Regions from separate parts of the Mesorhizobium sp. C432A genome, predicted to be linked through region 2. Evidence: riboswitches for the same ligand, from Rfam matches in the RefSeq annotation. Region 2 holds a riboswitch; the other holds the start of a gene.
What was found. A riboswitch is a leader RNA that binds a small molecule or an ion and turns the genes downstream of it on or off. The one in region 2 is predicted to bind S-adenosylmethionine.
Positions count from the first base shown of each region.

Region 1: it holds a riboswitch for S-adenosylmethionine, as region 2 does, so the genes downstream of both, NLY33_RS01505 (O-succinylhomoserine sulfhydrylase) here and metX (homoserine O-acetyltransferase MetX) in region 2, are expected to answer to the same signal.

Region 1 is NZ_CP100470.1:329,027-333,867, reverse strand. Features, by position in the region: gene NLY33_RS01510 (ceramide glucosyltransferase) at 1-938, shown strand, start outside; gene NLY33_RS01505 (O-succinylhomoserine sulfhydrylase) at 950-2,140, opposite strand; SAM riboswitch at 2,198-2,275, opposite strand; gene NLY33_RS01500 (2'-deoxycytidine 5'-triphosphate deaminase) at 2,416-3,510, shown strand; gene NLY33_RS01495 (ABC transporter substrate-binding protein) at 3,612-4,382, shown strand; gene NLY33_RS01490 (hypothetical protein) at 4,400-4,675, opposite strand; gene NLY33_RS01485 (hypothetical protein) at 4,675-4,839, opposite strand.
Region 2 is NZ_CP100470.1:1,885,338-1,890,178, forward strand. Features, by position in the region: gene NLY33_RS09115 (DUF1330 domain-containing protein) at 81-401, shown strand; gene metW (methionine biosynthesis protein MetW) at 409-1,023, opposite strand; gene metX (homoserine O-acetyltransferase MetX) at 1,020-2,189, opposite strand; SAM riboswitch at 2,250-2,327, opposite strand; gene hisC (histidinol-phosphate transaminase) at 2,454-3,563, shown strand; gene NLY33_RS09135 (prephenate/arogenate dehydrogenase family protein) at 3,568-4,503, shown strand; gene NLY33_RS09140 (sugar kinase) at 4,511-4,841, opposite strand, start outside.

The sequences.
Region 1 (4,841 bases), 1.6 Mb from region 2:
GCTACGAACTGATCTTCTGCGTCGCTCACGCCGACGATCCCGTCGTCAAACTGATAAACAGGGCGATCGTCCTGTTTCCCAACGTGCCGGCCCGGCTGCTGATCGGCGACGACCGCGTCAGCAGCAACCCGAAGCTCAACAACTGCGTCAAGGGCTGGGAAGCGGCGCGCTATCATTGGGTTATTCTGGCGGATTCCAACGTGCTGATGCCAAGGGATTACGTCCAGCACCTGATGGCGGCCTGGCGGACCAATACCGGGCTTATCTGCTCGACGCCGATCGGCTCTCGGCCGGATGGCTTTTGGGCCGAGGTCGAATGCGCGTTCCTCAACACGCTGCAGGCGCGCTGGCAATATGCCGGCGAGGCGCTCGGTCTCGGCTTTGCCCAAGGCAAGAGCATGCTGTGGAACAAGCCGATGCTCGATACCAGTGGCGGTATCCGTGCGCTGGCCGCCGAGATCGCCGAGGATGCTGCTGCAACCAAGCTGGTCAACGGACTGGGCCTGCGCGTCAATCTCGTTGCCTCGCCTTTCGATCAACCACTGGGGCAGCGCCGACTTGCCGACATCTGGTCGCGTCAGGCGCGCTGGGCGCGGTTGCGCCGCGTCACTTTCCCGCTGTTTTTCGCACCCGAGATCCTGACCGGCGTCGCCGTGCCGTTGGCGTTGGCGCTGGTGGCGGCAGCAAGTGCCGGCGTCAGCCTGCCGGCCACGGTGTTGGCCGTGCTGGCGGCGGCCTACATTCCCGAATGCGCGCTGGCCGCGGCCAAGGGCTGGCACCTGTCGCTGCGCATGGTCCCGGCGATGATGGTCCGCGACATGATGCTTCCCGCCATCTGGGCGCGCGGCTGGCTGAGCGGCGCCGTCGATTGGCGCGGCAACACCATGATCATCGGCACCAAGGCAGCCGAGCTGGAAGAGGCTTCGTCGGGAGCGTGACGCCTCGCGGCCTACCCGGCTGCCTTCAGTGCCTGCGCAACGTCCTCCAGCAGATCGTCCGTATCCTCAAGACCGACCGACAGCCTGAGCGTTCCCGGCCCGATGCCAAGCTCGGCGCGAGCTTCGTCGCTGAGGTTCTTGTGCGTGGTGGTCGCCGGATGGGTGATCAGGCTCTTGGCGTCGCCGAGATTGTTGGAGATCAGCACGATGTCGAGCGCGTTCTGCAAGGCGAAGGCCGCCTGCTTGCCGCCCTTCACGTCGAGGCAGATCAGCGTCGATCCGCCCGTCATCTGCTTCTTGACGATGTCGGCCTGCGGGTGGTCGGCGCGGCCGGGATAGATGACGCGGGCGATTTCCGGCCGTCCTGCCAGGAAATCCGCGATCTTGGCCGCGCTTTCCGTCTGCTGGCGCACCCGAACCGGCAGCGTCTCCAGGCCCTTGAGCAGCGTCCAGGCGTTGAACGGCGACAGGCTCGGGCCGGTGTGGCGGAAATAGTCGTGCAAATTCTCGTCGATCCATTTCTTGTCCGACAGGATGATGCCGCCGAGACAGCGTCCCTGGCCGTCAATGTGCTTGGTCGCGGAGTAGACGACGATATGGGCGCCGAGCTGCAAGGGCTTCTGCTGCAAGGGCGTGGCAAAGACATTGTCGACGATCAGCCTGGCGCCGATCGAGGTGGCGAGCGCCGCCACCGCTGCGATGTCGACCACTTCCAGCGTCGGATTGGTCGGGCTTTCCAGGAAGAACAGTTTCGTGTTCGGCCGCACCGCCTTTTCCCAGTTGGCGATGTCGGTGCCGTCGACCAGCGTTGCCTCGATGCCGTATTTCGGCGCCAGCGTCTCCACCACCCAGCGGCAGGAGCCGAACAGCGCGCGCGCCGCAACGATATGGTCGCCGGCCTTGGCGCTGCACAGGAGCGCTGCCGTCACCGCCGCCATGCCGGACGCCGTGGCGCGCGCATCTTCGGCACCCTCCAGCGCGCACATGCGCTTTTCGAACATGTCGACGGTAGGGTTGGCATAGCGCGAATAGATGAAGCCCGGCTCCTCGCCCTTGAAACGGGCCTCGGCAGCCTGCGCCGTCTCGTAGACATAGCCTTGGGTGAGGTACATCGCTTCGGACGTCTCGCCGAACTGGGAACGCAGCGTTCCCCCGTGCACGAGTGCGGTCTGAGGTTTCCAGTTACGCTTCTTGGTGCTCATCGCTTTTGTTCCAGACACAAAAAAACCGGCCGCGAAAGTCGCAACCGGTCCATATGGCCTTGCGGCCCGACGGTCCTTTAGCGACTTGTTTAACGTGGCTGCAAGCCGACCGGCCAAATCACCACGGGATAACGACCCTTTAGACCTCACCTGCGCTTGCGTCAATTGCCGGCTTCATTAAGAGGTTTGTACCAGGCAGGTTCCGCAATAATATCCAGCGGTTTTGCGGCAAGAACCTGCCACAAAGAGACCGACCTTGGAGCGGAGCCAGCCTTTTGCGGCAGACAGGCATTCTTCCCGATCAGGACATTTCCGCGCTGTTTCAGTCCGGCGCGCTGAAGTCGCCGCGCGCGCTCGATGTCGACCAGGTGCAGCCGGCGAGCCTCGATCTCAGGCTCGGCGACAAGGCTTTTCGCGTGCGCGCCTCCTTCCTGCCGGGTCCCGATCATCTGGTGGCCGACAAGCTTCACCGGCTGAAATTGCACGAATTCAGTCTCGCCGAGGGCGCGGTGCTGGAAACCGGCTGCGTCTACATCGTGCCGCTGCTCGAAAGCCTGGCGCTGCCCGCAAACGTGTCGGCCTCGGCCAACCCGAAAAGCTCGACCGGCCGGCTCGACATCTTCACCCGGGTGATGACCGATCGCGGCCATGAGTTCGACAAGATCGCCCCCGGCTATCACGGGCCGCTTTATCTCGAAGTCAGTCCACGCACCTTCCCGATCGTCGTACGCGCCGGATCGAGGCTGTCGCAGATCCGCTTTCGCACTGGCAACGCGCTGTTGTCGGAGGCAGAACTGAACGAATTGCACCGCGCCGAGATGCTGGTGGCGACCGAGCCGCCCAACATTTCCGGCGGCGGCATTGCGCTGTCGATCGATCTCGACGGCGACCAGAACGGCCTGGTCGGCTATCGCGGCAAGCATCACACCGGCTTGGTCGATGTCGACAAGCGCGCCGCCCAGGATGCCGTCGATTTCTGGGAGCCGCTCTACAAGAGCGGCGCCGGCGAACTGGTGCTCGACCCGGACGAGTTCTACATCCTGGTCAGCCGCGAAGCCGTGCACGTGCCGCCGCTCTACGCCGCCGAGATGACGCCCTTCGATCCGCTGGTTGGCGAATTCCGTGTTCACTATGCCGGCTTCTTCGATCCGGGCTTCGGCCATTCGGCCTCAGGCGGCACCGGCAGCCGGGCGGTGCTCGAAGTGCGCAGCCACGAAGTGCCGTTCATCCTCGACCACGGCCAGATCGTCGGCCGGCTGGTGTACGAACACATGCTGAAGCGGCCGCAGGCGCTTTACGGCACCGATCTCGGCTCGAATTACCAGGCGCAAGGCCTCAAGCTCTCCAAGCATTTCCGCCCCGCCGGCTGAACCTTCGATCACCGTCAGGCAAAATACTTGCCTGCGCTGCCTCACCATGCTTGGCTGCCTTTCGGTGGCCGGCAAGAGAACGGCGCGCAAGGGGAACCAAAATGCAGATTTCAAGATGGATCATATCGGCAGCGAGCGCTGCCATGCTGGTGATGTCGGCCGGCTCGCTGGCTGAGGCGCAGGAGAAATTGAAGATCGGCACCGAGGGCGCCTATCCGCCCTTCAACACCATCACCGCGGACGGCAAGATCGAGGGCTTCGACATCGACATTGCCAATGCGCTGTGTGCGCAGATGAAGGTCGAGTGCGAGATCGTCACCCAGGACTGGGACGGCATCATCCCGGCGCTGCAGGCGAAAAAGTTCGACGCCATCATCGCCTCGATGAGCATCACCGAGGAGCGCAAGAAACAGGTCGCCTTCACCAACAAATACTACACGACGCCGCTGGCACTGGTGGCGCCGAAGGACAGCGACCTCACTTCCACCGAACCGGCAGCCCTTGCCGGCAAGACGGTGGGCGCGCAGGCCTCGACCACCCAGGCCGACTATGCGCAGGACGCCTATGGCAAGGCCGGCGCCGAGGCGAAACTCTACCCCACCCAGGAAGAGGCGATCACCGACCTGCAGAACGGCCGTCTCGACGCCGTCATCTCCGACAAGTTCGTGCTGATGGACTGGCTGAAGAAGGCGAGCGAAGGCTGCTGCAAGCTTGTCGGCGACGTCAAGGGCACCGAGACGCAAGCCGGCATCGCTGTCCGCCTGGAAGACACGGCGCTGCGCGACAAGCTGAATGCGGCGATAGACGCCATCGTCGCCGACGGCACTTACAAGAAGATCCAGGCCAAGTATTTCGATTTCGATATTTATTGACTTCCGGCCCGCCGGAGTCAGCCGCGAAGGAGATACTCTTTCGCGGCGCCAAGGCAGGCATGAAAATGGCCGATAAACAGCAGTTCGCGTGCGGCCAAACGTTTCCTGCCCCAAAAGCCTTCGGTCAGTTTGACCTCGTCGAGCGAAGCGTTTGAGCCGCGCTTCAACGGGAACAACTGCTTGTCGAGGCAACCGAGGACATGGGCCTTGGCGGAGTCGATGCCGCAGACCTTGCCATTGTTGTTCAGCCTGTCGGTGCGAAGCGCTGATGTCATGTGATCCGTGTTGCGCATCAGAAAGTCACCTGGGCTTTCGAATAGCCGGTTGCCAGAAGACGGCTCGTCATCGCCAAACGGGCTTCACGATAGGACTTCGGGCTGCACTGGCCGGCGCTAAAGGCCACCGACGGTTGGGTCAGGAACAGGGCCACGCCCGTGAACACAATGACAAGCCGCATTC
Region 2 (4,841 bases):
AATCGACCGATGGCCATCATGTCTGCAGATTGCGCCAACGAAGCCGGTCGTCGGGCTTCGATCTCACAGGGAGTTCAGCCATGGCCGCCTACGCCGTCGCCCATATGCGTCAAGTCACAATGGGCCCGCAGATTGTCGAGTATCTGCAGAGGATCGACGCCACATTGGAGCCGTTCGGCGGCCGCTTCCTTGTCCAGGGCGGCGACATGGACGTGGTCGAAAACGAATGGCCCGGGCACCTGACCGTCATCGAGTTTCCGGACAGGGCGCATGCGTGGGGCTGGTACGATTCATCAGCCTATCGCGAGATTCTGGCCTTGCGCACCGACAACTCCCACGCCGATGTGATCATCGCCGATGGCGTTCAGCACCCGCACAAGGCGACGGACGTGCTGGAATAGGGGCAAACTACCGCTTCAGCAAGAACACCGCTTGCTGGCCGAAGAAATTCCAGAACCACCATGGCATCGACAGGCCGATCTTCTGGCCGTTGCCGTCGAGCGCGGTGGCTTTCTCGACCGAGGCGCCGAGTTCCTCGACCAGATTGACGAAGTCGCGGATGGTGCAGAAATGGATGTTGGGCGTGTCGTACCAGGAATAGGGCAGGTCCGCGGTCACCGGCATCCGGCCATTGACGAACAGCGACAGCCGCACCCGCCAGTGGCCGAAATTGGGGAAGGAGACGATGGCGCGGTTGCCGATTCGCAGCAGTTCGTCGAGCACCAGCTTCGGGTTGCGGGTCGCCTGCAGCGTCTGTGACAGAACGACGAAGTCAAAACCCTTGTCCGGATAGAATTCGAGGTCGGTGTCGGCATCGCCCTGGATGACCGAGAGGCCGCGCGAAACGCATTCATTGACGCCGCGCTGTGACAGCTCCAGCCCGCGGCCGTCGACCTGCTTGGTCTCCTGCAGGAGTTCGAGCAGCAGGCCGTCGCCGGAGCCGACATCGAGCACCCGCGACTGCGGGGGTATCAGGTTGGCCACGACTTCGAGGTCGACGCGCTGGCTGCCATTGACGCTCATGAGGCGAGCCCCCTTGCGCGGGCCGCCGAGCCGATGAAGCCCTTGATGGCGGCAAACAGTTCGGGTTCGTCGAGCAGGAAGGCATCATGGCCGCGGTCGGTGTCGATCTCGACGAAGGAGACCGATGCGCCGGCGGCGTTGAGCGCATGCACGATCGAGCGGCTCTCCTCGGTCGGGAACAGCCAGTCCGAGGTGAAGGACACCAGGCAGAAGCGGGTCTTGGTGCCGGCAAACGCGTCGGCCAACCGGCCGCCATGATCGGCGGCGAGGTCGAAATAATCCATCGAACGGGTCATGTAGAGGTAGGAGTTGGCGTCGAAGCGGTCGACGAATGTCATGCCCTGGTGGCGCAGATAGCTTTCGATCTGGAAGTCGGCGTCGAAACCGAAGGTCAGCGCTTCGCGGTCCTGAAGATTGCGGCCGAATTTGCGGTGCAGGGCGGCTTCCGACAGATAGGTGATGTGGGCGGCCATGCGCGCCACGGCGAGCCCCTTTTCCGGGCGCTTGCCGTGCTCGAAATATTTGCCGCCATGCCAGTCCGGATCAGCCATGACAGCCTGGCGGCCGACCTCGTGGAAGGCGATGTTCTGCGAGGAATGGCGTGCGCCTGTGGCGATCGGCAGGGCCGAGAAGACGCGCTCGGAATAGCATGACGCCCATTCCAGCACCTGCATGCCGCCCATCGAGCCGCCGAGCACGCAAAACAGCTTTTCGATGCCGAAATGGTCGACCAGCATCAGTTGCGCCCGCACCATGTCGCGGATGGTGATGATTGGCAGGTCGAGGCCGTAGGGCTTGCCGGTGGCGGGATTGGTCGAGGCCGGACCGGTGGAGCCGAGGCAGCCGCCGATGAGGTTGGAGCAGATGACGAAGAAGCGGTTGGTGTCGATGATCTTGCCGGGACCGATCAGCACTTCCCACCAGCCGGGTTTGCCGGTCACCGGATTGGTGCTGGCGACATGCTGGTCGCCGGTCAGCGCGTGGCAGACCAGGATGGCGTTGGTGCGGGCATCGTTGAGGGCGCCATATGTCTGGTAGGCGATCTGGAACGGCGACAAAAGCGTGCCGGCGTCGAGCTTCAGCGGCTTGTCAGGGCCAAAACGCAACACAGGGCTCGACGGGTTGTCTGCCTCGTTGTTGGTTTTTGTAGCGCGGAGCGCGGCCATGTGACTCTCCTTGCCCGCCGTCAGGCAATAAAAAACCGGCAATGCGATCGCAAAGCCGGTTACGTCACGCAAACGGCCCTTTAGCGAGTTGTTTAACGTGGCTGCAAGCCGACCGGCCAAATCACCACGGAACTGTTGCGTTCTTCTAGAACTCGTGCGGCCCGGCGTCAACGGCCAGCTATTGCCCGCCTCTCGACATTCGCGGCTACGGCTTGTATTTCCGCTGCGGCCTCCGGACGGAGGCATTCTCGATGGATTTGCGACATGGACAAGACAGCGGACAAGGCACGGCCGACGCCCCGCGCGGGCATTATGGACATCGACGCCTATGTGCCGGGCAAGAGCACGGCCCCGGCCGGCGTTGCCAAGGTCCATAAATTGTCGTCGAACGAGAACCCGCTCGGCCCGTCGCCGAAGGCGATCGAGGCCGCGCGTGAAGTGGCTGCCAAGCTCGATGTCTATCCCGACGGCACCGCCCGCCGGCTGCGCGAGGCGATCGCCGAGGTGCATGGCCTCAACCCGGCGAACATCATCTGCTCCAACGGTTCCGACGAGATTTTGGGCCTGCTGGCGCAGACCTATCTTGCGCCAGGCGATGAGGCGATTTTTACCGAACATGCCTTCATGGTCTACAAGATCTACATTCAGTCGGCGGGGGCCAAGCCGGTTGCTGTGAAGGAAACCGAGGAACGCGCCGACGTCGACGCGATCCTGGCCGCGGTGACGCCGCGGACCAAAATCATCTTCCTCGCCAATCCCAACAATCCGACCGGAACCTATCTGCCGTTCCAGGAGGTCCGCCGCCTGCATTCCGCTCTCCCGGGCAACGTGCTTCTGGTGCTCGACGCGGCCTATGCCGAATATGTCAGGCGCAATGACTATGAGGCCGGCATCGAGCTGGCGGGCAGCGCACAGAATGTGGTCATGACCCGCACCTTCTCCAAGCTTGGCCTTGGCGGCGCGCGCATCGGCTGGATGTATGGCCCACTGCACATCGTCGATGCCATCAACCGCATCCGCGGCCCTTTCAACGTTAACGCAACAGCGATCGAGGCCGGCATTGCCGCCATCCGCGACCGCGCCCATGTCGAGCGCAGTTCGTTGCACAACGAGACCTGGCTTACCTGGCTGAATGAAGAGCTGACGAAGCTTGGGCTGCGCGTGACGCCCAGCGTCGGCAATTTCGTCCTCATCCACTTTCCCGACGACAAGAGGCATTCGGCTGAGGCGGCGGACGACTACCTCACCCAGCGCGGCTATATATTGCGGCGCGTTACCGGCTATGGCTTTCCCAATGCGCTTCGCATGAGCGTCGGCACCGAAGAAGCCAATCGCGGCGTCATCGATGCCCTCACGACATTCCTGAAAAGCTGAAACAATGACAGCACCGATGTTTGAAAAGATCGCGCTGGTCGGCATCGGCCTGATCGGCTCGTCGCTGGCCCGCATCACCCGCCGCGAGGGCCTGGCCCGCCATGTCGCCATCGCGACGCGCAGCCCGACCACGCTGGCACGGGCGAAGGAGCTCGGTCTTGGCGAGAGCTACACCACCGACGCCAGGGAAGCGGTCCGCGACGCCGAACTGATCATCGTCTCGGTGCCGGTGGGATCGTCGGGCGAGGTGGCGCAAGAGATCGCAGCGGCGCTGAAAAAAGGCGCCATCCTCACCGATGTCGGTTCGACCAAGGCCTCCGTCATTGCGCAAATGCAGCCCTATGTGCCGGAAGGCGTGCATTTTATTCCGGGGCACCCGCTGGCAGGTACGGAGAAATCGGGCCCGGATGCGGGTTTCGCCGAGCTGTTCGAAAACCGCTGGTGCATCTTCACGCCGCTGCCGGGAACCGATCCGGCCGCGCTGGAAAAGCTGTCGGAATTCTGGCGGCGCTGCGGCTCCAACATCGACACGATGGACCCGCAGCATCATGACATGACGCTGGCCATCGTTTCGCATCTTCCGCACATCATTGCCTACAACATCGTCGGCACGGCCGACGATCTGGAATCGGTGACCAAGTCGGAAGTGATCAAATATTCGGCTTCCGGTTTCCGCGACTTCACCCGTCTGGCCGCCTCCGACCCGACCATGTGGCGCGACGTATGCCTGCACAACAAGGATGCCATCCTGGAAATGCTGGCGCGCTTTTCGGAGGACCTCGCCTCGCTGCAGCGGGCGATCCGCTGGGGCGACGGCGACAAGCTGTTCGACCTGTTCACCCGCACCCGGGCCGTTCGCCGTTCGATCATCGAGGCCGGCCAGGATATCGACGTGCCGGATTTCGGCCGGCAGGCGGTCGAGCACCCGGTGAAAAGTTAAATCTGTTTCAGACGGGCCAGGTCGCCGCGACCATGGCCATTGCCTCGTCCCTGTTTGGCGCCCCCAGCCGGCCGCCGAAGCGCTGGCATTTGAGCGCGGCCGCCGCGCTGGCAAAGCGCAACGCCTGCTCGATCGGCATGGTTTCCGCCAACCCGACAGCAAAGGCGCCGTGGAAGACGTCGCCGGCGGCAAGCGTGTCAACCGCCTTGATCTTCGGCGCCGCGATGTGGCGCACGCATCCGGCGGACCGGTCATGCCACCAGCTTCCCGCGGCGCCGCCGGTCACCGCCACGAAGGCATCGGTGCGGCTGGCGAGGTCGGCACAGGCGGTTCCGGGG